Regions from separate parts of the Pseudomonas berkeleyensis genome, predicted to be linked through region 1. Evidence: predicted binding sites of a transcription regulator. Region 1 holds the regulator's gene; each other region holds the start of a gene.
What was found. The regulator FliA, encoded in region 1, starts transcription of late flagellar genes. The targets are predictions, from matches to a motif close to CTAAAGTTTNNNNNNNNNNNGCCGNTAA.

Region 1 (10,375 bases):
CCGAAGAGTCAAGATCCCGCCGCTATGGTCGCCGCCGTACGGGTGGCGTTGGCCCGTGCAATCGTGCAAAGCATTGTGGGACTAGAGCCGGAGCTGCCTGTGATCACCCTCGAACCGAGGTTGGAACAGATATTGCTCAATAGTCTGCAGAAGGCCGGTCAGGGCAGTGAGGATGGCATCCTCCTGGAACCGGGCATGGCCGAGAAGCTGCAGCGTTCCCTGGTGGAAGCGGCGCAGCGCCAGGAAATGCTCGGCAAGCCGGTGATTCTGCTGGTGGCCGGCCCGATCCGGGCGATGTTGTCGCGCTTCGCGCGGTTGGCGGTATCCAGCATGCACGTGCTGGCCTACCAGGAAATTCCGGACAACAAGCAGGTCACCATAGTCGCCACTGTGGGCCAGAACTGAGGTAAAGGGTCATGCAGGTCAAACGCTTCTTCGCCGCCGATATGCGAACCGCCATGAAACTGGTGCGTGACGAGCTGGGTGCCGATGCTGCGATCATTGGCAACCGCCGCGTGGCCGGTGGTGTCGAGCTGACTGCCGCGCTGGACTATCAGGTGACGCCGGCTCCGGTGCGACCGAACCCGGCGCTGGAAGCCGAGCTGCGCAAGACCCAGGCGCGCATCGCCAGTGCCCAGGCCGAACTCGCCACCCGTGCCGAGCAGGACGCCGGCAAGGATCGCCAGTTATTCGCCAACGAATCTCTGCTGGCACCCGAGCTGCCAGCCACTCCGGTCAAGCCGCAGCGTCCGGTCGAGGCCGCAGTACCTGCTACGCCGGCCGTCGACCCCCGTGCGCTGGATGCCATGCGTTTCGAGTTGCACGGCCTGCGTGAGCTGATCGAAGTGCAACTGGGCTCCATCGCCTGGGGCCAGCTGCAAAATCGCCGTCCGCAACAAGCTAATCTGTGGCGCCGCCTGCAACGCATGGGTCTGTCTGCCGAGCTGTCGCAGGCGCTGCTGAGCAAGGTGGCAGGTGTGGCTGAGCCGCGCCAGGCCTGGCGCATGCTGCTGGCGCACCTGGCTCACGCGATCAGAACGCCGAAGGTAGAGCCGCTGGAGGAGGGCGGGGTGATTGCCCTGGTCGGTCCGGCCGGTATGGGCAAGACCACCACCCTGGCCAAGCTGGCCGCGCGTTACGTGCTTAAGTACGGCGCGCAGCAGGTCGCTCTGGTGAGCATGGACAGTTACCGTATTGGCGCGCAGGAGCAACTCAAGACCCTGGGGCGTATCCTGGGCGTATCGGTGACTCAGGTCGATCCTGGTCAGTCGTTGTTGCAGGCGCTGACTCCGCTGGCGAAGAAACGTGTGGTGCTGGTCGACACAGCAGGCCTGCCGGGTAACGATCCCGCACTGCGTCTGCAACTGGAAAGCCTGGCGTCGGCGCGTATCAATGCGAAAAATTATCTGGTTCTGGCGGCAACAAGTCAGAGCCAAGTGCTCAAGGCGGCCTACCATAGTTACAAGCGTTGTGGACTGGCAGGCTGCATACTGACGAAACTGGACGAGGCGGTGAGCCTGGGCGAGGTTTTAGGTCTGGCTATAGGCCAGCATCTGCCGGTAGCCTATGTCACGGACGGGCCGCGTATTCCGGACGATCTGCAGGTGCCGCGCAGTCATCAACTGGTCAGTCGCGCAGTAGGTTTGCAGGCCGCCGAAGAACCGAGTGAAGATGCCATGGCGCAGATGTTTGCCGGGCTCTACCAGAAGCCGGCTCGTGCCGGTTGAGGCAATAAGAATCGTGCATCCTTTTGCCGAGTAGGCGAGAGTGAACGGCCTGTCAGGGTCAAGTCGAAGTTAGACAAGGTATAGAAATAACATGGGTATGCATCCCGTACAGGTGATTGCGGTGACTGGCGGCAAAGGTGGCGTCGGCAAGACCAACGTGTCGGTCAATCTGTCCATGGCCCTGGCCGATCTCGGCCGTCGGGTGATGCTGATGGACGCTGACCTTGGCCTGGCCAACGTCGACGTTCTGTTGGGACTGACGCCCAAACGCACCCTGGCCGATGTGATCGCCGGTGAATGCGATCTGCGTGACGTGCTGCTGCAGGGGCCCGGTGGTGTTCGTATCGTGCCGGCGGCGTCCGGTACGCAGAGCATGGTCAGCCTTACGCCCATGCAGCACGCTGGCCTGATCCAGGCGTTTAGCGACATCAGCGAGAACCTCGACGTGCTGGTGATCGACACCGCGGCCGGTATTGGCGATGCGGTGGTCAGTTTCGTTCGCGCAGCGCAGGAAATTCTCGTGGTGGTGTGCGATGAGCCGACCTCGATCACCGACGCCTACGCGCTGATCAAGCTGCTCAATCGCGACCACGGCATCAGCCGCTTCCGCGTTTTGGCCAACATGGCCCACAGCCCGCAGGAAGGGCGCAATCTCTTTGCTAAGCTGACCAAGGTGACGGATCGTTTCCTCGATGTCGCCCTGCAGTATGTCGGTGCCGTGCCCTACGATGAGTGCGTGCGCAAGGCCGTGCAGAAACAGCGCGCCGTCTATGAAGCCTTCCCTCGATCCAAGTGCGCTCTGGCGTTCAAGGCGATAGCTCAGAAGGTCGACACCTGGCCGTTGCCGGCCAATCCCCGTGGCCATCTGGAGTTTTTCGTCGAGCGTCTGGTGCAGCAACCGACTGCAGACTCGGCCGTATGACAGCAGCCTCTGGACTTCGTATGTACAACAAGGCTCAGGCGCAGGATTCCCAGCATCAGCTGATCGAGCGCTATGCGCCACTGGTCAAGCGGATTGCCTATCACTTGCTGGCACGTCTGCCGGCCAGCGTGCAGGTCGATGACCTGATCCAGGCCGGCATGATCGGTCTGCTCGAAGCCTCGCGCAAATACGACTCCAGCAAGGGCGCCAGCTTCGAAACTTTCGCCGGTATCCGTATCCGTGGGGCCATGCTCGACGAGGTGCGCAAGGGCGATTGGGCACCGCGTTCGGTACACCGCAACAGCCGTATGGTCAGCGATGCGATTCGCGTTGTTGAGGCCAGAACGGGGCGTGACGCTAAAGATCACGAAGTTGCGGCCGAACTCCAATTGAGTCTGGAGGATTACTACGGCATTCTTGGCGACACTTTGGGCAGCCGCCTGTTCAGCTTCGACGACCTGTTGCAGGACGGCGAGCATGGCGGGCTGCACGAAGACGCCGGGCACACCCACCTCGAACCTTCGCGGGACCTCGAAGACGAACGCTTCCAGGCGGCCTTGGCCGATGCCATCGCTGGTTTGCCGGAGCGTGAACGTCTCGTGCTGGCGCTGTATTACGACGAAGAACTGAACTTGAAAGAAATCGGCGAAGTGCTGGGGGTTAGCGAGTCACGCGTCAGCCAGTTGCACAGCCAGTGCGCAGCGCGTCTGCGTTCGCGGCTGAGTGAATGGCGCGCTGGCTGAACAGCGTATTCGCAGGCTTAAACGGCCTGTTAACGGTTTCATGATTAAAGGACGTGGTTGCGAGCGCAATACGTTTGGGACTGTACGGAGGTCGACTTGGACAAGAACATGAAAATCCTCATCGTTGACGATTTCTCGACGATGCGACGGATCATCAAGAACCTCTTGCGGGACTTGGGTTTCACCAACACCGCAGAAGCCGACGATGGCACCTCGGCGTTGCCGATGTTGCAAAGCGGCAGTTTCGATTTTTTGGTGACCGACTGGAACATGCCCGGTATGACCGGCATCGACCTGCTGCGTGCCGTGCGCGCCGATGAACGCCTGAAGCACCTGCCGGTGTTGATGGTGACTGCCGAAGCCAAGCGCGATCAGATCATCGAGGCGGCCCAAGCTGGTGTGAACGGCTATGTGGTCAAACCCTTCACCGCCCAGGTGCTGAAGGAAAAGATCGAGAAGATCTTCGAGCGGGTCAACGGCTGATGTCGGCCGCGAGGGTGCTATGGAACACGATGACTCCACGCTGGGTGACCTTGAGTCGACCCTGAAAAGCAATGCCCGCGATCTGGTCGATAGCCTCGAACAAGGCAACTTCGGCGCCGCGGTACAACTGATTAATGAGCTCAACAAGGTTCGTGATCGTGGCCTGTATCACGAGGTCGGCAAGCTGACCCGTGAGCTGCACAACGCCATTGTCAATTTCCAGCTTGATCCGCGTATGCCGCATGCCCAGGAGCTGTCGCAGATCGCCGATGCCACCGAACGCCTGAATTACGTTGTCACCATGACCGAGAAGGCTGCCAATCGCACCATGGATCTGGTGGAGCAGAGCGCGCCGCTGGTCAATGACCTGAGCGATGAGGCGCAGAGTCTGAGCGTCGAGTGGGGCCGTTTCATGCGTCGTGAAATGGGCGCCGATGGCTTTCGTGAGTTGGCCAAACGCATCGAACTTTTCCTCGCTCGCAGCGAGCGTGATGGCAACAAACTTTCCAGTCACCTCAACGACATTTTGCTGGCACAGGACTATCAGGATCTGACCGGGCAAGTGATCAAGCGTGTCACCCAACTGGTGACCGAGGTGGAAAGCAACCTGCTCAAGCTGATGTTGATGGCCAGTCAGGTCGACCGTTTTGCCGGTATTCAGCACGACCATGAAGTGCTGCGCACCGAACAGGAAAAATTAAAAGAGCCATCGCGGGGTGAAGGTCCGCAGATTCATGCCGATAAGCGTGATGACGTTGCCTCCAGCCAGGACGATGTCGACGACCTGCTGTCCAGCCTAGGGTTCTAAGGAGCACACAATATGAGCTTCGGCGCCGATGAAGAGATCCTCCAGGATTTCCTGGTAGAGGCCGGCGAGATTCTCGAACAGTTGTCCGAACAATTAGTCGAGCTGGAAAGCCGACCGGACGACATGAACCTGCTCAACGCCATCTTTCGCGGTTTCCATACCGTCAAGGGCGGAGCGGGCTTCCTCCAGCTCAATGAGCTGGTGGAGTGCTGCCATATCGCCGAAAACGTCTTCGACATCCTGCGCAAGGGTGAGCGTCGCGTCGATTCGGAATTGATGGATGTGGTGCTCGAGGCTCTTGATGCTGTCAATGGCATGTTCGGCGAGGTGCGTGAGCGCCGCGAGCCGACACCAGCCACTCCTGAACTGCTGGCGGCATTGGCGCGCCTGGCCGAGCCGGCGGGCGCCGACTCGGCTCCCGCAGCCCCGGCTCCTGCTCGTGAGCCCGAGCCTGTAGCAGTGCCCGAGCCGGTCGCTGCGGCTCCCGCCTCGGGCGACATCACTGACAGCGAATTCGAGCAACTGCTCGATGCCCTGGGGGATGCGCCGGCCAGCGAGAGCGTTGCTGCCAGCGATGAAATTACCGACGACGAGTTCGAGTCTCTGCTCGATCAGTTGCATGGCAAGGGCCAGTTCAGCGGTACGGTCGAGGCTTCGGCTGACGTTGCCGTCGCGGCAGCCCCTGCCGCAACTCCGGCTGGTGACGATATCACCGACGACGAATTCGAGGCCCTGCTCGATCAACTGCATGGCAAGGGCCAGTTTTCCACAGCACCTGAAGCGGCCGCTCCGGTCGCTGCGGCAGTCGAAGCCGCTGCGCCGGTCAGTGATGACATTACCGATGACGAGTTCGAATCCCTGCTCGATCAGTTGCATGGCAAAGGCAAATTCGTTCCTCCGAGCGAGCCTGCACCGGCACCTGCTGCGGTAGCCAAGCCTGCTGCAGCCAAGGCTGCTCCGGCCAAGCCCGCAGCCAAGGCCGAGCCTGCCGCGGCGCGTGCGCCGGCCGCTCCGGCACCGGTTGCGGACAAGGCGGTAGCACCGGCGAGCGAGGCGGAAACCACCGTGCGGGTCGATACCGCTCGCCTCGACGAGATCATGAACATGGTCGGCGAGCTGGTGCTGGTGCGTAACCGCCTGGTACGCCTGGGGCTCAACAGCGGTGACGAGGCCATGTCCAAGGCCGTGTCGAACCTCGACGTGGTGACTGCGGATCTGCAGACCTCGGTGATGAAGACCCGCATGCAGCCGATCAAGAAGGTCTTCGGCCGCTTCCCTCGCCTGGTACGCGATCTGGCGCGCAACCTGAAGAAGGAAATCAACCTCGAGTTGGTGGGTGAAGAGACCGACCTCGATAAGAACCTGGTCGAGGCTCTCGCCGACCCGCTGGTGCACTTGGTGCGCAATGCCGTCGACCACGGCGTAGAAACCCCGGAAGAGCGCGAGAAGGCTGGCAAGGCTCGCGCAGGCCGCGTGGTGCTGTCCGCCGAGCAGGAAGGCGACCATATCCTGCTGTCGATCACCGACGACGGCAAAGGCATGGATGCCGACGTGCTACGTGCCAAGGCCGTCGAGAAAGGCCTGCTGGATAAGGACGCGGCCGATCGCCTGAACGAGTTCGAGTGCTACAACCTGATCTTCGCCCCGGGCTTCTCGACCAAGACCGAGATTTCCGATGTGTCCGGCCGCGGTGTCGGCATGGACGTGGTGAAAACCAAGATTTCCCAGCTCAACGGCACGGTCAACGTGTTCTCGCAGAAGGGCCAGGGCTCGAAGATCATCATCAAGGTGCCATTGACCCTGGCGATCATGCCGACGCTGATGGTGATGCTGGAGAACCAGGCTTTCGCTTTCCCGCTGGTCAACGTCAACGAGATCTTCCACCTCGACCTGTCGCGCACCAACGTGGTCGATGGCCAGGAAGTGGTGATCGTGCGTGACAAGGCGCTGCCCCTGTTCTATCTCAAGCGTTGGCTGGTGCCGCAGGCCTTCCATGAAGGTCAGCGCGAAGGTCATGTGGTGATCCTCACCGTCGGTAGCCAACGCATCGGCTTTGTCGTCGATCAATTGGTCGGCCAGGAAGAAGTGGTAATCAAGCCACTGGGCAAGATGCTTCAGGGCACGCCCGGGATGTCCGGCGCCACGATCACTGGTGATGGACGCATCGCGTTGATTCTCGACGTACCGAGCATGCTCAAGCGCTATGCTCGACGTTTCTGATGGTTGCGGCGCAGGCGAGGTCTGCGCTGTCTAGGAGTGTGTATGGCAGTTAAGGTTCTGGTAGTGGACGACTCCGGTTTTTTCCGCCGGCGCGTTTCGGAAATTCTGTCTGCTGACCCCAGTATTCAGGTCGTGGGCACGGCCACCAACGGGCGGGAAGCCATCGATCAGGCGTTGGCGCTCAAGCCTGACGTGATCACCATGGATTACGAGATGCCGATGATGGACGGCATCACTGCGGTACGAAACATCATGCAGCGCTGCCCGACGCCGGTGTTGATGTTCTCCTCGCTGACCCACGAAGGTGCCCGTGTCACCCTCGATGCACTGGATGCCGGGGCGGTGGACTTCCTGCCGAAGAATTTCGAAGACATCTCGCGCAATCCCGAGAAGGTCAAGCAGATGCTGTGCGAGAAGGTGCATACCATCGCGCGCAGCAATCGCCGTTTCAGCTCGGCTGCAGTGGCTCCGGCGCCGACTGCGGCCAGTCCGGCAGTGGCGCCGATTAGTCGTCCTGCTGTCGCGCCAGTGCGTCCAGCCACGCCTGCCGCCACGCCGCGTACCGCATCGACGCCAGGCGCTTCCAGTGCCGCGCCGAGCTCGGCTGCGCCCAAGCGCAAGTCTTACAAGCTGGTGGCCATCGGTACCTCCACCGGCGGCCCGGTGGCACTGCAACGTGTACTGACCCAATTGCCGGCTAATTTCCCGGCACCGCTGGTGTTGATCCAGCATATGCCGGCAGCTTTCACCAAGGCCTTTGCCGAGCGCCTGGACAAGCTCTGCCGCATCCAGGTCAAGGAAGCTGAGGATGGCGATGTACTGCGCCCTGGCCTGGCGCTGCTAGCTCCTGGCGGCAAGCAGATGATGGTCGATGCCCGTGGCGTGGTGAAGATTCTGCCCGGCGATGAGCGCCTCAACTACAAACCCTGCGTGGATATCACCTTCGGTTCGGCGGCCAAGTCCTATGGCGACAAGGTGCTGGCAGTGGTACTGACCGGCATGGGCGCCGACGGCCGTGAGGGCGCGCGCCTGCTCAAGCAGGGTGGCAGTCAGGTGTGGGCTCAGGATGAGGCCAGTTGCGTGATCTATGGCATGCCGATGGCGGTGGTCAAGGCCAGTCTGGCCGATGCGATCTACAGCCTGGATGACATCGGTCGGCATCTGACCGAGGCTTGCCAATGATGAAGGCTGAGTCGAGCGTGTCTGCATGGATGTATTGAGCCTAATCGGCGTCATCCTGGCGTTCGTCGCGATACTGGGTGGCAATTATCTCGAAGGCGGTAACGCCGGGGCGCTGCTCAATGGCCCGGCGGCACTGATCGTTATCGGCGGTACCCTGGGCGCGGCGTTCCTGCAGGCCCCCGTCAGTGTGTTCAAACGCGCCATGGGTATCGTGCGCTGGATCTTCTTTCCGCCGCGCATCGACCTGGTGGGCGGCATCAACCGGGTTGTGGGCTGGAGCATGGTGGCGCGCAAGGAAGGTCTGCTCGGCCTCGAGTCGGTGGCCGATGCCGAGCCCGATCCTTATGCGCGCAAGGGCCTGCAATTGCTGGTCGACGGTGCCGAGCCGGAATCCATTCGCAGCATCCTGGAGGTCGATCTCTACACCCAGGAAGCACGCGATATCCAGGCGGCCAAGGTATTCGAGAGCATGGGCGGCTACGCCCCGACCATCGGCATCATCGGTGCGGTAATGGGCCTGATCCACGTGATGGGTAACCTGGCTGACCCGAGCATGCTCGGCAGCGGTATCGCCGTGGCCTTCGTCGCCACCATCTATGGCGTCGGCTTCGCCAACCTGCTGTTGTTGCCGATCGGCAACAAGCTCAAGTCCATTGCGCTGCGCCAGTCGCGCTATCGCGAGATGTTGCTGGAGGGCATCCTGTCCATCGCCGAGGGTGAGAACCCGCGCTCTATCGAACTGAAGCTGCAAGGCTTCATGGACTGATGGAGGCATGGCATGGCACGCAGGCGGCATCAGGAAGAACATGAGAACCATGAGCGTTGGCTGGTTTCCTACGCCGACTTCATCACGCTGCTGTTCGCCTTCTTCGTGGTGATGTATTCGATCTCCTCGATCAACGAAGGCAAGTACAAGATCCTCTCGGAGTCGCTGACAGGCGTATTCAACCAGCCTGACCGCGCGATCAAGCCCATTCCGGTGGGTGAAGAGCGGCCACGCACCAGTGAGCCCGACAACACTGCACTGGACGATCCCAGCTCGGACGCCACCTTGCAGAGCATTGCTTCCAGCGTGCGTGAAGTGTTCGGTGAGTTGATCCAGAGCGACCAGTTGACCCTGCGTGGCAACGAGATGTGGATCGAGATCGAGCTGAGTTCGAGCCTGCTGTTTCCTAGCGGCGACGCCATTCCGAACAATCAGGCGTTCGACATTATCGAGAAGGTCGCCAAGATTCTGGCGCCGTATCAGAATCCGGTAAAAGTCGAAGGCTTCACTGACAATCTGCCGATTCAGACCGCCCAGTACCCAACCAACTGGGAGTTGTCTTCGGCGCGCGCGTCGAGCATCGTGCGTATGCTGGCTATGGATGGCGTCGACCCTTCGCGTTTGGCGGCCGTCGGTTACGGCGAGTTCCAGCCGGTGGCCGACAATGCCACGGCGGAGGGCAGGGGACGCAATCGCCGGGTGGTACTGGTGATTTCGCGTAACCTCGAAACCCGCCGCAGCGATGGCAGCGCCGCGACTCAGCAGTCCGAGGCTGGCACGCAACCTGCACCAGCGTCTGCGTCGGGGGTTCCACAGTCGTGAGCCGTCAAATCCCAGTCGCCTGCTGCATGTCGGCGACAGCCATTCTCGGCCTGAGCGCCTCACGCCGGGAGGATGAGAGAACATGAAAGTCTGGGCAGTAGCCAATCAGAAAGGTGGGGTCGGCAAGACCACCACCTCCATCGCCCTGGCAGGCCTGTTGGCCGATGCCGGCAAGCGTGTGATCGTGGTCGATCTCGATCCGCATGGATCGATGACCAGTTATTTCGGTCATGATCCCGATGCGCTGGAGCACAGTTGCTTCGATCTGTTCCTGCATCAGGGCAACGTGCCGCAAGGCTTGCCCAAGCAGTTGCTGCACAGCACCAGCCACGAAGGGATTTCCCTGTTGCCATCGAGCACCGCGCTGGCCACGCTCGAGCGCCAGTCGCCTGGGCAGAACGGTCTGGGCCTGGTGATAGCCAAGAGCCTGGCGCAACTCTGGGGTGATTTCGATCACGCCGTCATCGACAGCCCGCCCTTGCTTGGCGTGTTGATGGTCAACGCCCTGGCAGCCAGCCAGCAACTGGTGATCCCGGTGCAGACCGAGTTTCTCGCGGTCAAGGGGCTGGAGCGCATGATCAGCACCCTGGCGATGATCAATCGTTCGCGCAAGCAGGCGTTGCCCTACACCATCGTGCCGACGCTGTTCGATCGCCGAACCCAGGCGTCCATGAGCACCTTGCGCGTGCTGCGCAATACCTA
Region 2 (10,375 bases), 360 kb from region 1:
CAGGGGCGATCAGCGCACTGTGCGGTGTTTTTCTTCTGGCACTGTGTCTGCCGCACCTTTGGCCATGCGGGTCTAATGAGTGCCCTTCGTTCGAGGACTGTTTCCATGTCACCCAAGGATCTGCTGCTGGCGCTGCTGGTGATCGTCGTCTGGGGCGTGAATTTTGTGGTGATCAAGGTTGGCCTGCACGGCATGCCGCCGATGTTGATGGGCGCCCTGCGCTTCATGCTCGCTGCGTTTCCCGCGATTCTTTTCGTGCGCCGCCCTGAGGTGCCCTTGCGTTGGATGCTGGCATACGGCATGACCATTTCACTGGGGCAGTTCGCCTTCCTGTTCTATGCCATGTACGTCGGCATGCCGGCCGGCCTGGCGTCACTGGTGCTGCAATCGCAGGCTTTCTTCACCCTGTTTTTCGCTGCGCTGTTTCTCGGCGAGCGGTTACGTGGCAGCAACCTGTTCGGTTTGCTGGTGGCGGCCAGTGGCCTGGTGCTGATCGGCTTGCAGGGCGGCCAGACGATGACCCTGGCCGGGTTTGCCCTGACCATCGCCGCCGCCTCGATGTGGGCGTTGGGCAATGTGGTCACGCGCAAGCTGGGCAAGGTCAATCTGGTCGGGCTGGTGGTCTGGGGCAGCCTGATTCCACCGCTGCCGTTCCTGGCATTGTCGCTGTGGCTGGAAGGGCCGGAACTGATCGGGCAGTCGCTGCGCACGCTTAACCTGAATTCGATGCTGGTGCTGGCTTACCTGGCGTTCGGGGCGACCCTTCTCGGTTATGGTCTGTGGAGCCGCCTGCTGTCGCGTTATCCAGCCAGCCAGGTGGCGCCGTTCTCGTTGCTGGTGCCGGTGGTGGGCATCAGTTCGGCGGCGCTGCTGTTGGGCGAGCGCCTGGGGCAGTTGCAGATGATCGGTGCGGCGTTGGTGATGGCGGGGCTGTTGATCAACGTCTGGGGCGGGCGTTTGCTCGATAGCTGGCGCCGGCGCGAGCCGACGCTGCCTTAGGGCGCGTGTTGGGCGCAGCGCTTTCTGAAACAGAGCTGGTGCGCATGGCGCCCCCTACAAGCACTGGCTCAGTCGTGCGGGTGCTTTTCCGGTAGACGTTCGAGGATCTGATCCAGGCGTTGCTGGATCTTCTGATCGATCTTCTCGTGCAGGCGCATGATCTCCAGCTCGGCACGCAGGTTCACTTCGAAGTCCAGGCGCGCGGCGAGACGATCCTTCGCTGCCTGGCGGTTCTGACTCATCATGATGATCGGCGCCTGGATCGCTGCCAGGGTCGAGAGCATCAGGTTGAGGAAGATGTAAGGGTAGGGGTCGAAAGCCATGCCGAAGTGCGACAGCACATCGGTATTGATCAGCATCCAGCCGAGCATGGTCAGCGCGAAACAGATGATGAACGTCCAGGAGCCACCGACGGCGGCGACCTTGTCCGACAGCCGTTCGCCAAAGGACGACTGCTCGTCCGATGCATCGGCGACATCGCGGCTGATGGGGCGGCGCTGACGGATCTGTTCGAGTACGTGGGTTTCTTCCGGCTCGAGTTCGTGCAGAGGTTTACCGAGCAGGTTCTGGGCCAGTTGCTGCAGAGGGTGCGGGGTGCCGTTGCTCATCGTGACCGTTCATCCAGGGCTGACAGTTCAAGGCGATGCTGAACCGCTTCGGCCGACTTGTCACCTGTCTCAGTCTGTTGCCAGCTCCGTGCTCTCGAGGCGGTTGCGGCCATTGGCCTTGGCCCGATAGAGAGCCTGGTCGGCTGCCTCGATCAAGGTCAGGGTCAGGGTGACACTGTCTTGCGAGCCGGGTTTCAGGCTGGCCACGCCGGCACTGGCGGTGACTCTTTCGAACGGACTGCCCTGGTGAGCCAGATTGCGTTGCTCCAGGGCCTCCATGAAGCTCTGCGCGACGGCTTCGGCACCTTCGCGCGTGGTGTTCGGCAGAATCACCACCAACTCTTCGCCGCCATAGCGTGCCGCCAGATCGCCCGGGCGCCGCACGCACTGCTTGAGCACCTCGGCGACGGTGCGCAGGCAGGCATCGCCGGCAACGTGGCCGTAGCGGTCGTTGTAACGCTTGAACAGATCGATATCGAGCAGCAACAGCGACAGCGATGAGCCACGGCGCTGCGCACGACGAATCTCCACTTCCAGTGTCTGGTCGAAACTGCGGCGGTTGGCCAGGCCGGTCAGGGCGTCCTGCGAGGCCAGTATCTCCAGGCGGGCATTGGCGTCGAGCAGCTCTTCCCGGGCGTTGAGCAACTGGCGCTCGGCCCGCGAGCGACGGCGGATGTCGACGATCAGGCGCTGGCCGATGACACCGATGGCGAGCAGCAAGATGAGGATGAGCGTGGCGAACAGTTCGGCATCACGGCGCCAAGCGGCCAGCGCTTCGTCACGGCCAAGAGCGACGGCGGTGATCAGTGGCAGGCGATCGTTGCGGCGGAAGGCATACAAGCGCTCGGTTCCGTCGATGCGTGAGGTCTGTAAGGCGGTCACGGGGTTGTGCTCGCGGAGCATTTCCATGATGGGCGAGTCTGACCAGTTCAGCCCGATATCCTGCTCGCGAAAGGGATGGCGGAATAGAATCCGGCCATCGCTGGTGGACAGGCTCATCGCTCCCTGAGCACCCAGGTTGAGGCTGCCGAACAGGTGAAGGAAATGCTCAACGCTCAGGGTGATGGCGACGACGCCGGAGAACTGGCCGTTGGCATCGTTCAGGCGTCGGCTAACGGTGAACACCCATTCGCCGCTTAGACGACTTTTGATGGTGGGGCCGATGAACGTGTCGGTGGACGGCGTATCGCGGTGATGGATGAAGAACTCACGATCTGCTGCATTAGGGCGCGAGTTGATGTCGCCCCGAGAGACCAGCAGCCGGTTGCCATCGGTACCGTAGATGATGATGGTGCTGGCCAGCCGCAGGACGCGGCTTTGTTCCTGTACCACGGTCTGCAGGCGTGCGAGGTGCACCTGATCCTTGCCTTCCTGCTCCAGGCGTTCAGCCAGATCCAGCAGCACCAGCTCTGACTGGCGAATGGCGCCTTCGCTGTAGTTGTCCAGGGCCTGAACCAGGTTGAGGTTGGCCACGTTCAGCTCGTGCAATGCGCGCTCACGGGAAAACCAGATCTGCCAGGCCGTCAGTAACGCCAGGGACAGGCAGATGAACACCAGCAGGATGGAAGTGAGCCGAATACCGCGCTTCATGGTGAAACCCAGAGCCCTACTACGTGGGTACTGAAAAAGGCTTGGGCAAGAGAAGAGCCGCAGATACGGCCCTTCCTTTGCTGCGAATCAGTCCTGGCGGCTGGTGACTTCCAGCAGGTGGTAACCGAACTGGGTTTTCACCGGGCCTTGCACCACGCCGACTGGCGCGCTGAACACCACGGTATCGAATTCCTTGACCATCTGGCCGGGGCCGAAGGAACCCAGGTCGCCGCCGCTACGGCCGGACGGGCAGGAGGAGTTGTCTTTAGCCAGTTGGGCGAAGTCGGCACCGCCTTCGATGGCGGTTTTCAGTTCGTTGCACTTGTCTTCGCTGGCAACCAGGATGTGGCGGGCAGTGGCGCGGGCCATGGGGAGTACCTCCTTTCAATTGAGGTGCAGAGCCTAGCGCAATCGACTCGACAAGCAAACGGTAGGCCGTTCGTCCATTTGTCAGGAGTCATGCCAGGGTCTCGTTTGTCCCACGTTCTGTAAGCGGGCGTTTGCCCTGAACTCAGGTTTCACTGAGGAGACGTGCAGATGAACACCCTGAGCATCGACGGTTGGCGTAAGGCCGACAACGACAGCAAATCCATCCCCATCGGCACCCTGCAGTTCTATGTCAGCGAGGCGGAGCACCTGCGACTGGAACAAGCCGAGGAGCAACTGCAGCGCAGCGGCACGCGCGACACGATGATCGATGCCGACACGCAGACGCTGGAACTGGTCATGCCGGATGGCTTCGGCCCGTTGAGCGAGTGCAAATGGCGGGTCTACCTCGGCGGTGAGGAGGGGCGCGGCCAATTTCACCTGGTCGGCTACAGCGCCGAGGATGGCTGCCTGATCTACAGCAATGCGGTGATGGTCGACCTGCTGGGGTGAGGCGCATGGGCAAAGCCTTGCCTCGAGGTGGCAAACCACTGCCGCAGGGCAGCGCGTAAGCCGCGTAGTCATTGGGCTGCAGCGTCTGGCCCGGAATCTGCTTTGCATGAGGCAAACGCTTTTTGCGGAGGCCCCATGACCAGCATCAACAACAGCATGCCTGCCATGCTCAGCTACTACGGCAGTCAGCTCAACAAAGGTTCGACCACAGGCAGCGCTGAGAGCGAAGGCCAGAGCAGCCAGGATCCTCTGGGCGACCTGCGGCGCTTTGCCAAGCAAGTCGTTGCGCGCAGTGAAGGCGGATTGCTGCGCGCGATGAATGGCGGCAGCTCATCCTCCAGCAGCGGCATACAGCGCAGTGCCGAGAGCAAGCCCTCGACACCCTCGGTGATTCAACTGCCGGACGTGACCACGCTGGATCGCGACGATGCCGCCAAGCTGCTGGCGCAGGTGCAGAAAATGGTGGATGCCGGCCTGGACGGCAGTGTGCGTATCGCCGGGCATAATGGCGACCAGCAGACCGATTCGCTGGAAACCTATCGCCAGTGGCTGCAGGAGAAGGGCGGCCTCAGCGTATACGCCTGATTGGCCGCGCCTCAGCTCAGGGCCGGCTGGGTGTCGCCAGCGTCTTCTGCGCTGATGACCCGATTGCGCCCGGCGCGCTTGGCGGCGTAGGTGCGTCGATCCGCTGCCAGCATCAACTCGTCGAGCGAATGCCCGTCCGTGCCGAAACTGGCGACGCCTGCGCTGAGCGTCATGCTGAGTGATCCGCTGGCCAACTCGAGCGGCGCCGTCGCCAGGCGCAAGCGCAGGCTTTCTGCTATCTCCCGTGCTTGCCCGACCGTGCTGCCAGGCAACAGCACGGCGAACTCCTCGCCACCCAGGCGACAGAACAGATCATTGATGCGCAGACGCTGCGCCAGCACCCTGGCGAAGTGATCCAGTGCACGGTCGCCTGCGTCATGGCCAAACTGATCGTTGATCTGCTTGAAGTGATCGATGTCGATGAATATCAGTGAAAGCGGCGTACCGTTGCGCAGTACATGCGCACGCTCGCGTTCGAATACCTCAACCAGCTTGACCCGGTTCGGCAGGCCGGTCAGGGCGTCGGTGGTGGCGCGTTCGGTCAGGCGCTTCTCGTTGCCGATGCGGCTGCGCTCGTAGATATGCGCGAAAACCATCACCGCCAGGCTGGCCAGCCCGAGGTTGGCGATAATCTCCACGTTCTGCAGCAACTGCTCGGAAGAGAATCGGCGGCTGAAGACGAACAGGCCAATGCCGACGAACAGCAGCGAAACATACATGCCCAGGCGCAGGCCCAGCAGCATGTAGCAGATGATCGGGATGGTCTGGATCCAGCCGAACACGGCGAAGCTGGTATGAGGCTGGGCCAGCGCCACCATCATGATGCTGAAGAACGGCAGCAGGTAGATCGCGGTCAATAGCTGCAGGTTGCGCGTGCGGTCGAGAATGAGCAGCAGGTACAGCGAGACGCCTGCATAGCCGATCTCCAGAAGCGCCAGCAGCCAGTTGTCATGCAGCAAATTGATGACCGAGAAGAACAAACCACCGCCCAGCGTGATCCATAGCAGAGCTTTGAGAACCAAACGGCGGTGTTGTTCGTTCTGTGTGTGGTGACCGGGCATCAGGTGTTCTCTAAAACGAATGAGGCGACTGCCGGAGTGAGTGATGCATGACAGTGAGTGGCTATGCAGGAAGCCTGCCGGCTGTTCTCGGATACCCGTTTCATGGGGCTTCGGCAAGCGCGGGAAGCCGGCTATGATCCAGCGCCGGATGGTGCGTCAGAATCACGACGTTAGTGGGGAGAGAGCGGTATGACAATAACAATGATGACATGGCGATGGAGCCGCTGCCTGTTGGCCGTGTTGGCCGTGACGGCTGTGCCTGGTTTGCAGGCCGCCGAGGACAGGGCACTGATCGAGGCGATCAACGTCTATCGCAGCGAGGTTCAGCGTTGCGGTGTGCAGGCTTCCGAGCCACTACCGCCGCTGGCCAATGATCCACGGCTGATGTTGCCGGCCGACGGTACTGGCGACTTGCAGCAATCTTTGAGTGCAGCTGGCTACCCGTTGGTCAACGTGCAGGCCATTACCCTGTCTGGCCCGCGCGATGCCCAGTCGGCGATGCAGGCGCTGAGTGAAAGCTTCTGCCGCGTGCTGCTCGATCCGCAGTTCATCGATATCGGTGTCAGTCAGCAGGGGCGTGACTGGCGCATTCTGCTGGCGCGGCCACTGCTCAGTGGGCGTCTGGGCGACTGGCAGAGTGAGGGCGAGAAGCTCTTGCAGCAGATCAACGCCGCTCGGGCCCAGGCGCGCCAGTGCGGCAACCAGGCCTTTGCCGCCGCGGCACCGCTTGCCTGGAGCGCAGAGCTGGGCAGCGCCGCCGAAGCGCATAGCCGCGCCATGGCCAATGGCAACTTCTTCGCTCATCAGGGGCGTGATGGCCGCACACCGGGCGATCGCGCGGAGCTGGCGGGTTACAGCGGCGGCCGAGTGGGCGAGAACATCGCCGCCGCGCTGGACACCCCGGGCAAGGTGGTCGAAGGCTGGCTGGCCAGCCCGGGCCATTGCGCCAACATCATGAACCCGCAGTTCGATGCCCTTGGCGCCGCCTACGGCAGCGACCCGCAGAGTGACGCCGGCATCTACTGGACGGCATTGTTCGGCGGGCAATGAACCGCAGCAGCAAGCATCAGTTGCTGCCGAACACCTTGGCCAGGTGCTGCTCGTAGCGCGCCACGTCGTGCTCGATGTTCGGCACCTTCATCACGTCATTGCAGATGAAGGTGGGCAGGGCGCTCATGCCGAGGAACTCGTTGGCCTTGTGGAAGGGGAAGTACACCGCGTCCACGCCTTTGCCTTCGAAGAAATCCGTCGGGTCTTCGAAGGCCTGCACCGGGGCGTTCCAGGTCAGCGACAGCATGTATTGCTTGCCCTGGATCAGGCCGCCGCTGCCGTACTTCTGCGAGGCATCGGAGCGGGTACGGCCATCGCTGGCGTAGAGGCTGCCATGGCCGGCGGTGAACACCTCGTCGAGGTACTTCTTCACCGTCCACGGTGCGCCCATCCACCAACCGGGCATCTGATAGATCACCACGTCGGCCCAGAGGATTTTCTGCACTTCTTCTTCCACGTCGTAACCACCGTCGATGAAGGTGGTCTTGACGTCGAAACCGGCGCGGTCGAGATACGCCACGGCGGTGTCGTGCAAGGTGCTGTTGTAGCGGCCTTCGGAGTGTGCGAACTGTTTGCCGCCGTTGAGTAGCAGGATCTTTTTCATGAGTGACTCCCGGAAATGATGGGAGCAGATTAACCATCGGCCTGCCATGGAAACAGCCGCTCACAGGCAAAGGATTGTTGACTGATAGTCATGAAAATGACGACTTGGCGTGCGCTAGAGTGTGGCCATTCCTTCACGGCAGGAGCCAACATGCACGCCTTCATTCTTCACGCCCATACCAAACCTGAGCAGGCCGAGGCCTTCGAACGACTGTTCCGCACCTATATCGAGCCCAGCCGCGCCGAGCCGGGCTGCATCGAGTACCACATGCTGCGCGATGCGCAGGATCCGACGTTGTTCATCTTCTACGAGGTCTGGGCCTCGCCGGCGGCGTTGGCCGAGCACATGGCGTTGCCGCACATGCGCGCCTTCCACGAACGGCGCATGGACTACCTGCGGCGCGATCTGGACGTGCGGGCCGTCGAGGTGCTCGGCACGGTGGTCTGACACACCGCTTTTCACGCTTTGCCAATCGCCTTCTATGCTTGAGTTGACGCCGGCCTCGATTGATTCGCCGGTCGGCCGTTCACAGGAAGAGGACTGCTTGGAGAAGGCACATGTTCGGTAACCAGTTGAAGAAGGAGTTGCAGCAGAAAGACACCGAGCTGTCGCTGTACAAGCAGCTCGTCCAAGGCATACAGGCGCAGAAGATCATGCTGTCGATCGATCCCCAGCAGCGGATCGTCGATTTCAACGACAAGTTCGCCCGTTTCGTCGGTTATGCGCCCGAGCAACTGAAAGGGCGCCCGCTGAGCGACTTCGTGCCGGCCTACGTCAAGGATCTGCCGTGCTACAAGGATCTCAGTGCGGCGATCGTTTCCGGTCATTCGATCAGTGATCGCTATCGTTTCCTGCGCAGCGATGGCGCGCTGGTGTGGGTGCAGGCCTCCTGGATGCCTCTGGCGGACGAACGGGGCGTCGTGCAACGTGTTCAGTGCATCGGTAGCGAGATAACCGAGAGCATGAACAAGGCGCGCGAGAACGAGGATTTCATCAACGCACTGCTACGCTCGACCGCCGTGATCGAGTTCGACCTGCAGGGCCACGTGCTCAACGCCAACGAGCAGTTCCTGAGTGCCATGGGCTACAGCCTGGAGCGGATCAGGGGCCAACACCACCGCATCTTCTGCGAACCGCAGGAGTCATCCTCCGCCGAGTACACACGCTTCTGGGAACGCCTGAACCGTGGCGAGTTCGTCGCCGGGCGTTTCAAGCGCGTAGACAGCCACGGTCACGTGGTCTGGCTCGAAGCGACCTACAACCCGGTGCACGACACTCAGAATCGTCTGTACAAGGTGGTCAAGTTCGCCACGGTGATCACCGACCAGGTCAACCGCGAAGAAGAGGTCAACGACGCGGCCGACACCGCCTACGGCATTTCTCAGCGTACCGACACCACCGCCCAGCGCGGTGCCCAGGTGGTGACCGAGACGGTGCAGACCATGCAGCGCATCGCCGAGCAGATGACGTCGGCCTCCGAAGGGATCGAGGCCCTTGGCAAGCAGTCGGTGCTGATCAGTACCATGGTGCAGACCATCGGTGGTATCGCCCAGCAGACCAACCTGCTGGCGCTGAACGCAGCCATCGAGGCCGCGCGGGCAGGGGAGCAGGGGCGTGGTTTCGCCGTCGTCGCCGACGAGGTGCGCCAGCTAGCCAGCCGTACCAGCAAGGCCACCGAGGAGATCGTCGGGGTGGTGCAGGACAACCAGAAGCTGGTGGACGCCGCTGTGCGCGACATGGCCAACAGTCGCGCCCAGGCCGAGGCCGGCCTGCAACTGGCCAATCAGGCGGGTGATGTGATCGTGGAGATTCGTCAGGGCGCCAAGCAAGTGCTCGGCGCCGTGGAGCGCTTCGCCCGACAACTGCACTAGGCCTTCACTGCTGGAGCCTTGCCGAGGGTGTGCATGGCGCACCCTCGGATCAGTGGCTGTAGCCCGGTTTCTGGCGAATGGTCTTGAGCAGATCATCCGGGCTGATGTGGCCGACTACCTGAGTCGCGGCGCTGCCCGGATGCGGCAGGTCGAGGATGTGGCCTTTCATCTTGCCGATCACGTGCATCTCGCACGGCTTGCAGTCGAACTTCAGGGTCAGCACTTCATCGCCGTGCACGAGTTGCATCGGCGCGACGCGGGTTTTCACGCCGGTAACGCCCTTGGCCTGCTTCGGGCACAGGTTGAAGGAGAAGCGTAGGCAGTGCTTGGTGATCATCACCGGCACTTCGCCGGGCTCTTCGTGTGCCTCGTAGGCGGCGTCGATCAGCTGTACGCCGTGGCGGTGATAGAAATCGCGCGCCTTCTGGTTGTAGACGTTGTAGAGGAACGACAGGTGCGATTCCGGGTACACCGGCGCCGGCTCGGTTTCGGCCTTGCGGTTACCGCGCGGGTGAGCGGCGACGCGCGCTTCGGTGAGCTTGTCGATGGCGTCGCGGCGCAGTGCCTTGAGCTGCGAGTTGGGCACGAAGAACGCCTGCGGTGCATCCAGCGTCACGCCCTGGGCGTGGTAGATGGTGGTGCCGAGCTGGGTGAGCAGGTCGCGCAGGCCGTCGAGCGCCTGCTCCGGTTTGTTGGCCGCGCCGAATGGGCCGGGCAGGGCAACGTCGACGCTGATGCCTTCTTCGCTGGTGGCGGTGAGCTTGAGGGCGTCTTCGCGCAGCTCGGCCTTCCAGCTCACGCCGATGCGGCGCTCGGCACTGGTGCGTTGCAGGGCTTGCTGCCAGTTATGGTCGAGGTTGCGCGAGAGCGGGTGATTCGGGCGCAGACGGAACAGACCTTCGGGCATCTCGTTGGGCTCGACGCGGTAGCGATAGCGCTTCTCGCCGTCTTCCTCGAACTCACCCTTCAATTCGGCGATGTTGGCGCGGAAGCCGACCACTTCGCGCTTGACCAGTACGTTGAGGCCGTCGCCGTTGGACAGCGGCTCATGGGTGACGGCGATCAGGTCGCGCTTGTTGACCTTCTCGACATTGCCGACCGCCAGCCCGGTGAAGGTTGGCGAGTCGA
Region 3 (10,375 bases), 1.4 Mb from region 1:
GTCTGGCCAACCTTGATCACATCGCCATTGAGCTTGTTGGCGCTGCGCAGGGTGGCAAGGCTGATCTGGTAGCGCTGAGCGATCAGCGCCAGGCTTTCACCACGAGCCACCACATGCTCACGCGGGCCGGCGGCGATCTTGCCCTCGTCACGCAGCCAGGCCACGTACGTACCAGGCGGCGGGTTTTCGTGGAAAAACTGCCGAACTCCGGAAGTGATCGAGCGCGCCAGTGCCTGCTGGTGGCTGGCAGTGTGCAGTTTCTTCGCCTCGTTAGGATTGGAGATGAACCCGGTTTCCACCAGGATCGAGGGAATATCCGGCGATTTCAGCACCATGAACCCTGCCTGCTCGACGCGGCGCTTGTGCAGCGGGGTAATGCTGCCCATGTTCGACAGGACTTTCTGCCCGACATTGAGACTGGAAGACAGCGAAGCAGTCATCGACAGATCCAGCAACACGCCAGCCAGCATCTTGTCCTTGTCGTCGAGACTGACGTTGCCGGCACCACCGATCAGATCCGACTGGTTCTCGGCATCGGCCAGCCAGCGCGCGGTTTCCGACGTGGCGCCGCGCTCGGACAGGGCATACACCGAGGCACCGAACGCCGAAGAACGCGGCGCGGCATCGGCATGAATGGAGACGAACAGATCGGCGCCCTTCTTGCGGGCGATCTCGGTACGTTTGCGCAGCGGGATGAAGTAATCCCCCGTACGCACCAGCTCGGCACGGAAGCCCTTCTCGGCATTGATCTGCCGCTGCAGCTCCTTGGAAATGGCCAGGGTCACGTTCTTTTCGTACTGCCCCTTGACCGGCGAAAGCGCCCCAGGATCCTCACCGCCGTGACCAGCATCGATGGCGATGACGATGTCACGTTTGCCGTTTGGCACAGGCGTCAGCTTGGGCGGCGGCTGGGTCGGTGTCACCGGTACAGGTGGTGCAGTAGCGGCGACACTGGGCGTCTGGGCAGGCGGCGCACTGCCCTGGTCGAACAGGTCGACCACCAGGCGATGCCCGTACTGCTGATTGGGCGCCAGGGAGAAACTCTTCGGCGTCACCGGGGCCGACAGGTCGATGACCACCCGCAGGTCATCGGCACTGCGCTGAGCGGAGCGGACACCGGTGATCGGAGTATTGGCGAGCGAAAGCTGCTCGAGATTGGTCGACAGCTTGGCACCACTGACATCGATGACGATGCGGTCAGGCGCTGCCAGGGTAAAGACACTGTGCTGTACCGGGCCGGACAGATCGAAAACCAGGCGAGTGTTGTCCGGGGCACGCCACAAACGCACGCCACGTACATCGGAGGCAGCCAGTACCTCGGCAGCCAGGGCAGCCCACAACACTGCCACTGCGGTAACCAGCGCGCCTATGCGCATACCCAACCCCATCGATTCTTATCTAAACCTTGCCGCTCAGGGCCTTGCACCAGGCATCCCCTCGAGTCCCATGCCCTTGCAGCAACAGCGAACGGCCGCTCGCTTGGGGGCTAATGGTAATGTCCAGGTCAGGCTTTGGCAAAACGCCCTCGCCACGCTGCGGCCACTCGATCAGGCATAACGCGTCGCCTTCGAAGTAGTCGCGGATGCCGAGAAACTCCAACTCCTCCGGATCGACCAGGCGATAAAGGTCGAAATGAAACGCCCGCAGTGCGCCGATCTCGTAGGGCTCGACCAAGGTGAAGGTCGGGCTTTTCACGGCCCCGGCATGGCCCAGGCCACGCAGAATACCGCGTGACAACGTGGTCTTGCCTGCCCCCAGATCGCCATGCAGGTAGATGACGCCCACCCCACCGCTGACCGCAGCGATACGCGCACCAAGAGCCAGCATCGCCGCTTCGTCGGCGGCTTCGAGCTTCAATTCACACAAGGACACAACTCCTCCAGTAACAGACGAATGGCGCAGGGTAGATCACCTGCCGCCAGACCACGTCCCTGCGCGGCGAGCATCTCACCCGCCCGCGCATGCAGCCAGACCGCCAGGCTGGCCGCCTCGAATGCCTCCATGCCCTGCGCCAGCAAGGCGCCTATCAGCCCCGCAAGCACATCGCCCAGGCCAGCACCAGCCATGGCCGGATGCCCGCGATCACACAACACCAGGCGTCCATCCGGCGCCGCGACAAGACTGCCGGCGCCCTTGAGCACCACGACCAGACCGAAACGCGCGGCCAGCGCACGCGCCGCTGCAGGACGATCCGCCTGCAACGCTGCACTATCGATGCCCAGCAAACGCGCGGCTTCGCCCGGATGCGGCGTCAGCACGCCCTGGAGCGGTGCAGACACCTGGCCGGCGGCCAGAAGATTCAGCGCATCGGCATCCCAGACCTGTGGCAGATCAAGACCAGCGACGGCAGACAGCACACTACGCGCCCAAGCACCCTGCCCCAGTCCAGGGCCCACTACGCAGACATCGGCACGCTCGATCAGTGCGATCAACTGATTGGCCGAGTTCACCGCTGCACACATGACCTCCGGCCGGCGCACCAGGGCCGCCGTGACATGCTCCGCACGCGTGGCCAACGACACCAGGCCAGCGCCAGCACGCAAGGCACTGTCGGCACACAACAGCGCCGCACCGCCCATGCCCAGGTCGCCGCCCACCACCAGCACATGACCAAACTGGCCCTTGTGCGCGACCGGCGAACGAGCAGCCAGGCGCGGCAGGTTGGCAGGATCGAGGCGCTGCGCCAGGCTGGGAGCATGCGCCAGCAAGCGCTCATCGCCCTGCAGGTCATCGAACTGCAATTCCCCGCACAGCTCCGGCCCTAGCCCGGTGAACAGCCCCAACTTGAGAGCGATGAAGGTCACGGTCAGATCGGCACGCACCGCCACACCAAGCCGTGCCCCCGTCTCGGCATGCAACCCTGACGGAATATCCACCGCCAGCACCGGCAGGCCGCTGCGATTGATCAGGCGTATAGCCTGGGCATAGGGCTCGCGCACATCGCCAGCCAGGCCGGTACCGAGCAAGGCATCGACCAGCACGCCGGACAACGGCGCGCACTCGCTCCATGACTCTATAGCCCCCCCTGCACTGCGGGCCTCCATGCACGCCTGAGCGGCATCCCCGACCAGGGCCGCAGCGTCACCCACTGCCAGCACCCGTACACGCCAACCCGCGCGCAGTGCAAGGGCAGCGATCAGATAACCATCCCCGGCATTGTTGCCGCGCCCGGCCAGCACGGTGATCTCGCCGGCCTCCGGCCACTTCCGGCGCAGAACGCGCCAGGCCGCATGGGCTGCACGCTGCATCAGCTCGAAGCCCGGCGTACCGGCTGCAATCAGTTGTGCATCCAGCGCACGCACTTGCTCGGCGCTGTGCAGGCTCAAGGGCAGAGAAGCGGGAAGTCGATGCATGGCTCGCTCAGGGCAGATGTCTGGCAGAATTATACGCACGTCCAACGCCAGCGCCCGCCCCATGTCCGACCACTCCCTCGACCTCAATGCCCTCGCCCTGTCCATCAAGGACTGGGGGCGCGAGCTGGGCTTCCAGCAAGTTGGCATTGCCGATGTCGAGCTGGGCGAGCACGAAGCGCACCTCAAGCGCTGGCTGGCCGCTGGCTATCAGGGCGAGATGGACTATATGGCCGCGCACGGCGACAAGCGCTCGCGCCCGCAGGAACTGGTGCCGGGCACCCTGCGTGTGGTGTCGCTACGCATGGATTACCTACCCGGTGATACACAGATGGCTCAGCGCCTGAAGGAACCAGAGCAGGCCTATGTGTCGCGCTACGCCCTTGGCCGCGACTATCACAAACTGATCCGCAAGCGCTTGCAGCAACTGGCCGAGCGCATCCAGCAGCAGATCGGCCCATTCGGCTACCGCGCCTTCGTCGACAGCGCACCGGTGCTGGAAAAGGCCATCGCCGAGCAGGCCGGACTGGGCTGGATCGGCAAGAACACGCTGGTGCTCAACCGCAAGGCCGGCAGCTACTTCTTTCTCGGCGAACTGTTCGTCGATCTGCCGCTGCCGGTCGACGCCCCGCACGGCAGCGAACATTGCGGGCGCTGCAGCGCCTGCATGGACATCTGCCCCACCGCCGCCTTCGTCGGCCCTTATGTACTGGATGCGCGGCGCTGTATCTCCTACCTGACCATCGAGCTCAAAGGCCCAATCCCGGAGGAGTTACGCGCCCCCATCGGCAACCGGGTGTTCGGCTGCGATGATTGCCAGATCGTCTGTCCCTGGAATCGCTTCGCCCGCCCCACCGAACAGGGCGACTTCCAGCCACGCCATGGCCTGGACAACAGCGGTTTGGCCGAGCTGTTCCTGTGGACGGAAGAGGAGTTTCTCAGCCGTACCGAAGGCTCGCCGCTGCGCCGCGCCGGCTACGAGCGCTGGCTGCGCAACCTGGCGGTCGGCCTGGGCAATGCACCCTCGACGATCCCGGTACTGGAAGCCTTGCAGGCGCGGCGCGAGCACCCGTCAGCGCTGGTACGCGAGCATGTCGAGTGGGCACTGGATCGACACGGCGCCTTATAGCCGTGGCGCAATCCGGGAGCGGTGATGTCCGCCTCCCCGGATTGCATCCGGGCTACGGAGCCAGAGGCAGGGCTAGGTGCGCACGGCGCACCCTGCAGGGGATACCCGGATCAGACCTTGAGGAAGTGCTCGCGGTAGTGGCGAAGCTCGGCGATGGACTCACGAATGTCATCCAGCGCCTGGTGCGTGGCGGTTTTCTGGAAGCTGTCCTTGACCTCCGGCGCCCACATGCCGGCAAGGATCTTCAGCGTCGAGACATCCAAATAGCGATAGTGGAAATAGGCTTCCAGAGCCGGCATGTACTTGTAGAGGAAGCGACGATCCTGGCCGATGCTGTTACCGCAGATCGGCGACTTGCCCTTCGGCACCCACTGTTCGAGGAAGGCAATGGTCTGCGCCTCGGCCGCTGCCGTGTCGATACGGCTCTCACGCACGCGTTGGGTCAGGCCACTCTGGCCATGGGTGCGGGTGTTCCACTCATCCATGCCAGCCAGGGCCTCATCGCTCTGGTGAACGGCGATGACCGGCCCTTCGGCCAACACGTTCAGCTCGCTATCGGTGACGATAGTGGCCATTTCGATGATCACGTCGCGCTCTGGCTCCAGACCGGTCATTTCCAGGTCGATCCAGATCAGGTTATTGGGGTTCTGCATGATGAAGGGCTCCTTGGCTCAGGCGCCAAGTCTAGCGGATATCCGCCCCTTTCATCTGCCAGAGCAACAATCGGGTCTGGCGCCCTTCATTGATCTCGAATACCTGGTCGGCCGGCACATCCGCAATCTCGAAGGTATTGCTGATCAACCAGCTACCAGCGCGCATCTCGGTTTGCGCCTTGGCCCAGAGCCGCGGCATCGGCACCGGAGAGAGAAAGCAGTAGGCGACATCGAAGGTCGCCAGATCGACCTGCCACAGGCTCTGATAGCGAATGCTGCAATTTTCCTGCAGCAAGCAGCGTAACCAGGCGAAGACGAAGAGCAATGGCGCCGTTTCGACCCCGACGAACTGCCCACGCGGAAAACGTCGTGCGAGTTGTAGCAGCGTGCCCGCTGTACCGCACCCCAGGTCAACGAAACGCAGTGGCAACTCGCGCTCGCTCAAGCACTGCTGCAGGCGTTGCTGTGCTTTGCGACCACTCAGATAAAGCGGAACCTGTTCGCGCAGGCTGTTCCAGTTGACTAGGAGCAACAGCACGAAGCCCAGGAGGAACAGCCAGCCGGGCAATTCAGCGCGCTGCACCACGAGCAGAGCCGGCAGAAAAGCCAGGTTGATCCATAACCACCAGCGTGACAGGCCAAGCCGCCAGCCAATCACCGCTGCCAGAACGCCCTGCAAAAGAGCCACCGACAGCAACGACATACGCCAGGGCAGCAACGCCAGCAGATACACCAACACTACCACCAGAGCCACGGCCAGGCCTTGCGCCAACAAGGCCCGCAACACCGGTAACCGCAGCACCGCTCTTTCCTCGCCTATCGCCATTCCCAGTCTCTGCTGCTGGCAGCCGAATGGCCGCCGAGCGCTCATGCTAAACTCGCCGCGATCAACTCTCCACCACCCCGGAAACTCCATGGCCAAACGCCAACTCAATCGCCGCCAGAACTGGCGGATCGAAAAGATTCAGGGCGAGCGCGCCGCCCGCGCCGCCAAGCGCGAGTCGCGGGCAATGGAAGCATTGGAAGGAGGAGACCTGGGACCGGAGCAGACCGGCCTGGTGATCGCTCACTTCGGCGTCCAGGTGGAAATCGAAGGCCTGCAAGGCGAACTGGCCGGGCAGATATTCCGCTGCCATTTGCGCGCCAACCTGCCGGCGCTGGTCACTGGTGATCAGGTGGTCTGGCGCCCCGGCAATCAGGGCGACGGCGTAATCGTCGCGCAACTGCCGAGAACAAGCGAGCTATGCCGGCCCGACATGCGCGGCCAGCTCAAACCGGTCGCCGCCAACGTCGACCAGATCGTCATTGTCTTCGCCCCACTGCCCGAACCGCACGCCAACCTGATCGATCGCTATCTGGTAGCCGCCGAGCACGCCGGTATCCATCCCTTACTGCTGCTGAACAAAGCCGACCTGATCGACGAACAGAATCAGGGAGCGCTCGATGCGCTGCTCAAGGTCTATCGCCAACTGGGCTATCCGCTGCTGGAGGTTTCGGCCCATCAGGGCGATGGCATGGAGCAGTTGAAGCAACGCCTGGACGGTAATGTCAGCGTATTCGTCGGCCAGTCCGGCGTGGGCAAGTCATCGCTGGTCAACGGGTTGCTGCCTGGCGTCGACACCCGCGTCGGTGCGCTGTCGGAGCTGACCGGCAAGGGCACGCACACCACCACCACGGCGCGGCTATTCCACTTCCCGGGCGGCGGCCAGTTGATCGATTCGCCCGGTATCCGCGAATTCGGCCTGGGCCATGTCAGCCGTGATGATGTAGAGGCAGGCTTCATCGAATTCCACGACCTGCTCGGCCGCTGCCGCTTTCGCGACTGCAAGCACGACCGCGAGCCTGGCTGTGCGCTGTTACAGGCACTGGAAGATGGCCGCGTGCAACCTCAACGCATGGCCAGCTACCGGCACATCCTCGCCAGCCTGCCGGAAGATGATTACTGATTGTTCAGTTGATCGAACTGCAGAGCGCCATCTTCGAAAATATTCAGCCGCTGGCGCACCTGGTCAGCTGGTAGCGGGTCGCCTGGCGCACCGTTCGGCGCCTGGGCGGCAGGCGGCGCATCCGATGCAGCCGGAGCGGCCGCCCCTTCGTCAGCGCCCTGTTCGCCCTCGATGGCGCGCTGCGCCTTCTTGGTCAGCACGATGATATCGATACGCCGATTGACCGGATTGAGCGGGTCTTCGCGATCGAACAGCGCCGACGAGGCGTAGCCCACCACGCGCGCCACCTGGCCTTCGGAATAACCGCCCGCGATCAACGTACGCCGCGCCGCATTGGCGCGGTTGGCCGACAACTCCCAGTTGCCGAAATCACCGCGCCCCACGAAGGGTTTGGCATCGGTATGGCCGCTGATGCTGATCTTGTTCGGCACCGCGCGAATGGTATCGGCCATGGCCAGCAGGATGTCCTCGAAATAAGGCTGCAACTCGGCGCTACCGAGGGCGAACATCGGTCGGTTCTCGGCGTCCATGATCTGGATGCGCAAACCATCCTGGGTGATCTCGAACAGGATCTGATCCTTGAAACGCTGCAGCTGCGGATTCTCCTCGACCTTGTTCTGCAACTCCTGCAGCAGCAACTCCAGGCGTTCGCGCTCCATCTTGTCCGCCAGGGTCTCGACCATGTCGGAGCTGATGTTGACTTCATCCGGCTGGCTTTCAGGCGTTTCCGACATATCCGGGTTCAGCGTGCGCTCGGGCGCAGGCGTCGGCGTGCCGCCCAGATCGATGGCATAGGGGCTGGCACTTTCGGTAAAACCGACGGGATCCTGGAAATAACCGGAAATAGCGCGTTTCTGCTCCGGCGTAGCCGAAGACATCAGCCACATCACCAGGAAGAACGCCATCATCGCGGTAGCAAAGTCGGCGAACGCGATCTTCCAGGCACCGCCATGATGCCCGCCAGCGCTCTTCTTGACCCGTTTGACGATGATGGGTTGGTTGTTTTCCATGATTCAGCGACTCGGCTCAGTTACCACGCATGGCCTGCTCGAGCTCGCTGAAGCTCGGCCGGTGCGCCGGATAGAGCACCTTGCGGCCGAACTCCACCGCCAGGCTCGGCGGCATGCCCGAGGCCGAAGCGACCAGAGTCGCCTTGATCGCTTCATAGAGGTTCAGCTCCTCCTTGGCATCGTGCTCCAGCGCGCCCGAAAGCGGACCGAAAAAGCCATAGGAGGCAAGAATCCCGAGGAAGGTACCGACCAGTGCGGTGCCCACTTTCTCACCGATCTGCGCGTTGTCCGCCTCGGCCAGAATCGACATGGTGATCACGATACCCAGAACCGCCGCAACGATACCCATCGCCGGCATGCCATCGGCGACCTTGGCTACCGCATGCGCCGGGTGCTCGACTTCCTCCTTGAGGCTGGCCAGCTCCATGTCGAACAGTCCTTCCAGCTCATGCGGGGCCATGTTGCCGGACGACATGATGCGCAGGTAATCACAGATGAACGCGGTCATCCGCGCATCTTTGAGTACGCCTGGATACTTGCTGAAGATCGGACTGGCGTTGGGATCCTCGACATCCGCCTCGATGGCCATCATGCCTTCGCGGCGACTCTTGTTGAGGATTTCATACAGAAGCTTGAGCACTTCGAGGTAATAAGCATGAGTGAAACGGCTGCCAAACATGCTCAGCGACTTTTTAAATACCGTCATGAACATGCTGCCGGGGTTTGCCTGCAGGAATGCACCCAGCGCAGCACCGCCGATAATCATCACTTCGAAGGGGTGCACCAATGCCATCAGCTTCCCGCCCGAAAGCATGAACCCGCCGAATACGCAGCCAAAGACGACAATGATGCCTATGATTTTTGCCATGAAAGAGACGCTTGCAGAGCCTAGAGGATGGGTTATTAAAAACAACCCTTCTAATTATTGGAACTTGTACGCCAGACTATAGCCAGTTATGGTCAAAAGCCAGTTCGACTCGAGCCAATATGTCGACGTCAAAGTCTCTACCACGCACTCTGGACGCCTGGTTACAACAACTGGGCAAGTTGCCACTGCCAATCGAGCAGCAACAGCACTTGCGCCTGCGTCGCATCCTTGCCGACAGCCGCCGCACCTGGCGCGAAATTGCCGAAGCGATCGAACTGAGCCCCTCCTTCGCCCTGCAGGTATTGCGCGAAGCCAACCAGTCAGGCAATAGCCTCAGCGACCCGGCCGAAAGCGTCGAAACCGCCTTGTCGCGTCTAGGGCTGAGCCGTTGCGAAGCGCTACTGAACCAGGCGCCAGCCCTGCCCGAGCACGAAATTCCCCTGGCATTCCGACAAATCCTGTTGATCAGCCAGCATGCCAGCCAGCAAGCCCGCGGCCTGTTTGGGGCACGCCTGGCACGCCTATGGAATGAGCTGCACGGTTGCAGTTTGCTGTTTCTCGCGCCGATCTGGCCGCTGCTGTGCGCGCATCCTCAGCTTTTCGAGGCATGGGAGCAGCGCGTTCTGCTCAAGGGTGAACGTCCGGCCAAGGTCGAGAAGGAGTTGCTCGGCGTTCCGCTGATCCAACTGTGCGTCAAGCTGGCCGAGCGCTGGCGCTTGCCGGAGTGGATCGTACGAGGCTACCGCCTGCTGGAGCGTGATCGGCGCCAGTTGGTCAAGGCGCTGCATATCGCTCGCGACAACGAACACCCACTGCATCAGCAGCAGATGCTCGATGCCGATACGCCGCTGCGTCACTGGCTGACACAACCAAGCAACTGCGTATTGCTGGCCAACGGCCTGGCCGTGTCCGCCCACCATGCCTGGAACACCGACCACAGCCTGCGTTGGCAGAGACTCACCGGCCTCTACCTGCAGCTCCCCTTGAGCGAGCTGCAACAGGAAGTCCACCAACACGCAGTAAGCAGCGCCCGCCTGATCCATGACAGCGCACTCTGGCATCCGGCGCAGGCACTGATCTGGCCATGGGACGCCCATCGCCTGACGCCTGCCATTACCGTGGCACCGCCGCCCAAACGCGATGACCTCGCTGCCTGGCGCCAACACTGCGCTCGCCTGCTCGCAGACCCCAGCAGTTTCACCAATGTCCCGCAATTGACCGCATGCGCGCGCGATGCCCTGCAAGCCTGCGGCCTCAAGCGCATCCTGTTGCTGCTAGCCGATCGCCAACATAGCCGCCTGCAAACCCAGCAACAGTTCGGGCTCGACGCCAGCGCGCTTGGCCTGGCACTCGATCCGGCACAGAGTCAGATGCTGCGGCGCCTGCTTGGCCAGCCCGGACAACTGCGCCTGACGCCCG

Region 2: the regulator FliA is predicted to act here: its motif matches at 7,878-7,905, upstream of HS968_RS08375 (methyl-accepting chemotaxis protein).
Region 3: the regulator FliA is predicted to act here: its motif matches at 9,011-9,038, upstream of motA (flagellar motor stator protein MotA).

Annotation. Positions count from the first base shown of each region.
Region 1 is NZ_CP059139.1:2,149,650-2,160,024, forward strand. Features, by position in the region: gene flhA (flagellar biosynthesis protein FlhA) at 1-405, shown strand, start outside; gene flhF (flagellar biosynthesis protein FlhF) at 417-1,727, shown strand; gene fleN (flagellar synthesis regulator FleN) at 1,819-2,649, shown strand; gene fliA (RNA polymerase sigma factor FliA) at 2,646-3,392, shown strand; gene HS968_RS10060 (chemotaxis response regulator CheY) at 3,501-3,875, shown strand; gene HS968_RS10065 (protein phosphatase CheZ) at 3,895-4,683, shown strand; gene HS968_RS10070 (chemotaxis protein CheA) at 4,696-6,903, shown strand; gene HS968_RS10075 (protein-glutamate methylesterase/protein-glutamine glutaminase) at 6,946-8,085, shown strand; gene HS968_RS10080 (flagellar motor protein) at 8,111-8,851, shown strand; gene motD (flagellar motor protein MotD) at 8,864-9,673, shown strand; gene HS968_RS10090 (ParA family protein) at 9,756-10,375, shown strand, end outside.
Region 2 is NZ_CP059139.1:1,794,548-1,804,922, forward strand. Features, by position in the region: gene HS968_RS08325 (EamA family transporter) at 106-999, shown strand; gene HS968_RS08330 (DUF1003 domain-containing protein) at 1,068-1,607, opposite strand; gene HS968_RS08335 (sensor domain-containing diguanylate cyclase) at 1,677-3,197, opposite strand; gene HS968_RS08340 (peptidylprolyl isomerase) at 3,285-3,566, opposite strand; gene HS968_RS08345 (hypothetical protein) at 3,735-4,076, shown strand; gene HS968_RS08350 (hypothetical protein) at 4,212-4,661, shown strand; gene HS968_RS08355 (GGDEF domain-containing protein) at 4,673-5,722, opposite strand; gene HS968_RS08360 (CAP domain-containing protein) at 5,924-6,772, shown strand; gene HS968_RS08365 (NAD(P)H-dependent oxidoreductase) at 6,789-7,376, opposite strand; gene HS968_RS08370 (putative quinol monooxygenase) at 7,527-7,823, shown strand; gene HS968_RS08375 (methyl-accepting chemotaxis protein) at 7,934-9,247, shown strand; gene HS968_RS08380 (peptidase U32 family protein) at 9,297-10,375, opposite strand, start outside.
Region 3 is NZ_CP059139.1:771,098-781,472, reverse strand. Features, by position in the region: gene HS968_RS03585 (N-acetylmuramoyl-L-alanine amidase) at 1-1,388, opposite strand, end outside; gene tsaE (tRNA (adenosine(37)-N6)-threonylcarbamoyltransferase complex ATPase subunit type 1 TsaE) at 1,399-1,827, opposite strand; gene HS968_RS03575 (NAD(P)H-hydrate dehydratase) at 1,854-3,353, opposite strand; gene queG (tRNA epoxyqueuosine(34) reductase QueG) at 3,415-4,479, shown strand; gene orn (oligoribonuclease) at 4,590-5,132, opposite strand; gene HS968_RS03560 (class I SAM-dependent methyltransferase) at 5,164-5,958, opposite strand; gene rsgA (small ribosomal subunit biogenesis GTPase RsgA) at 6,047-7,078, shown strand; gene motB (flagellar motor protein MotB) at 7,072-8,088, opposite strand; gene motA (flagellar motor stator protein MotA) at 8,105-8,956, opposite strand; gene HS968_RS03540 (HDOD domain-containing protein) at 9,076-10,375, shown strand, end outside.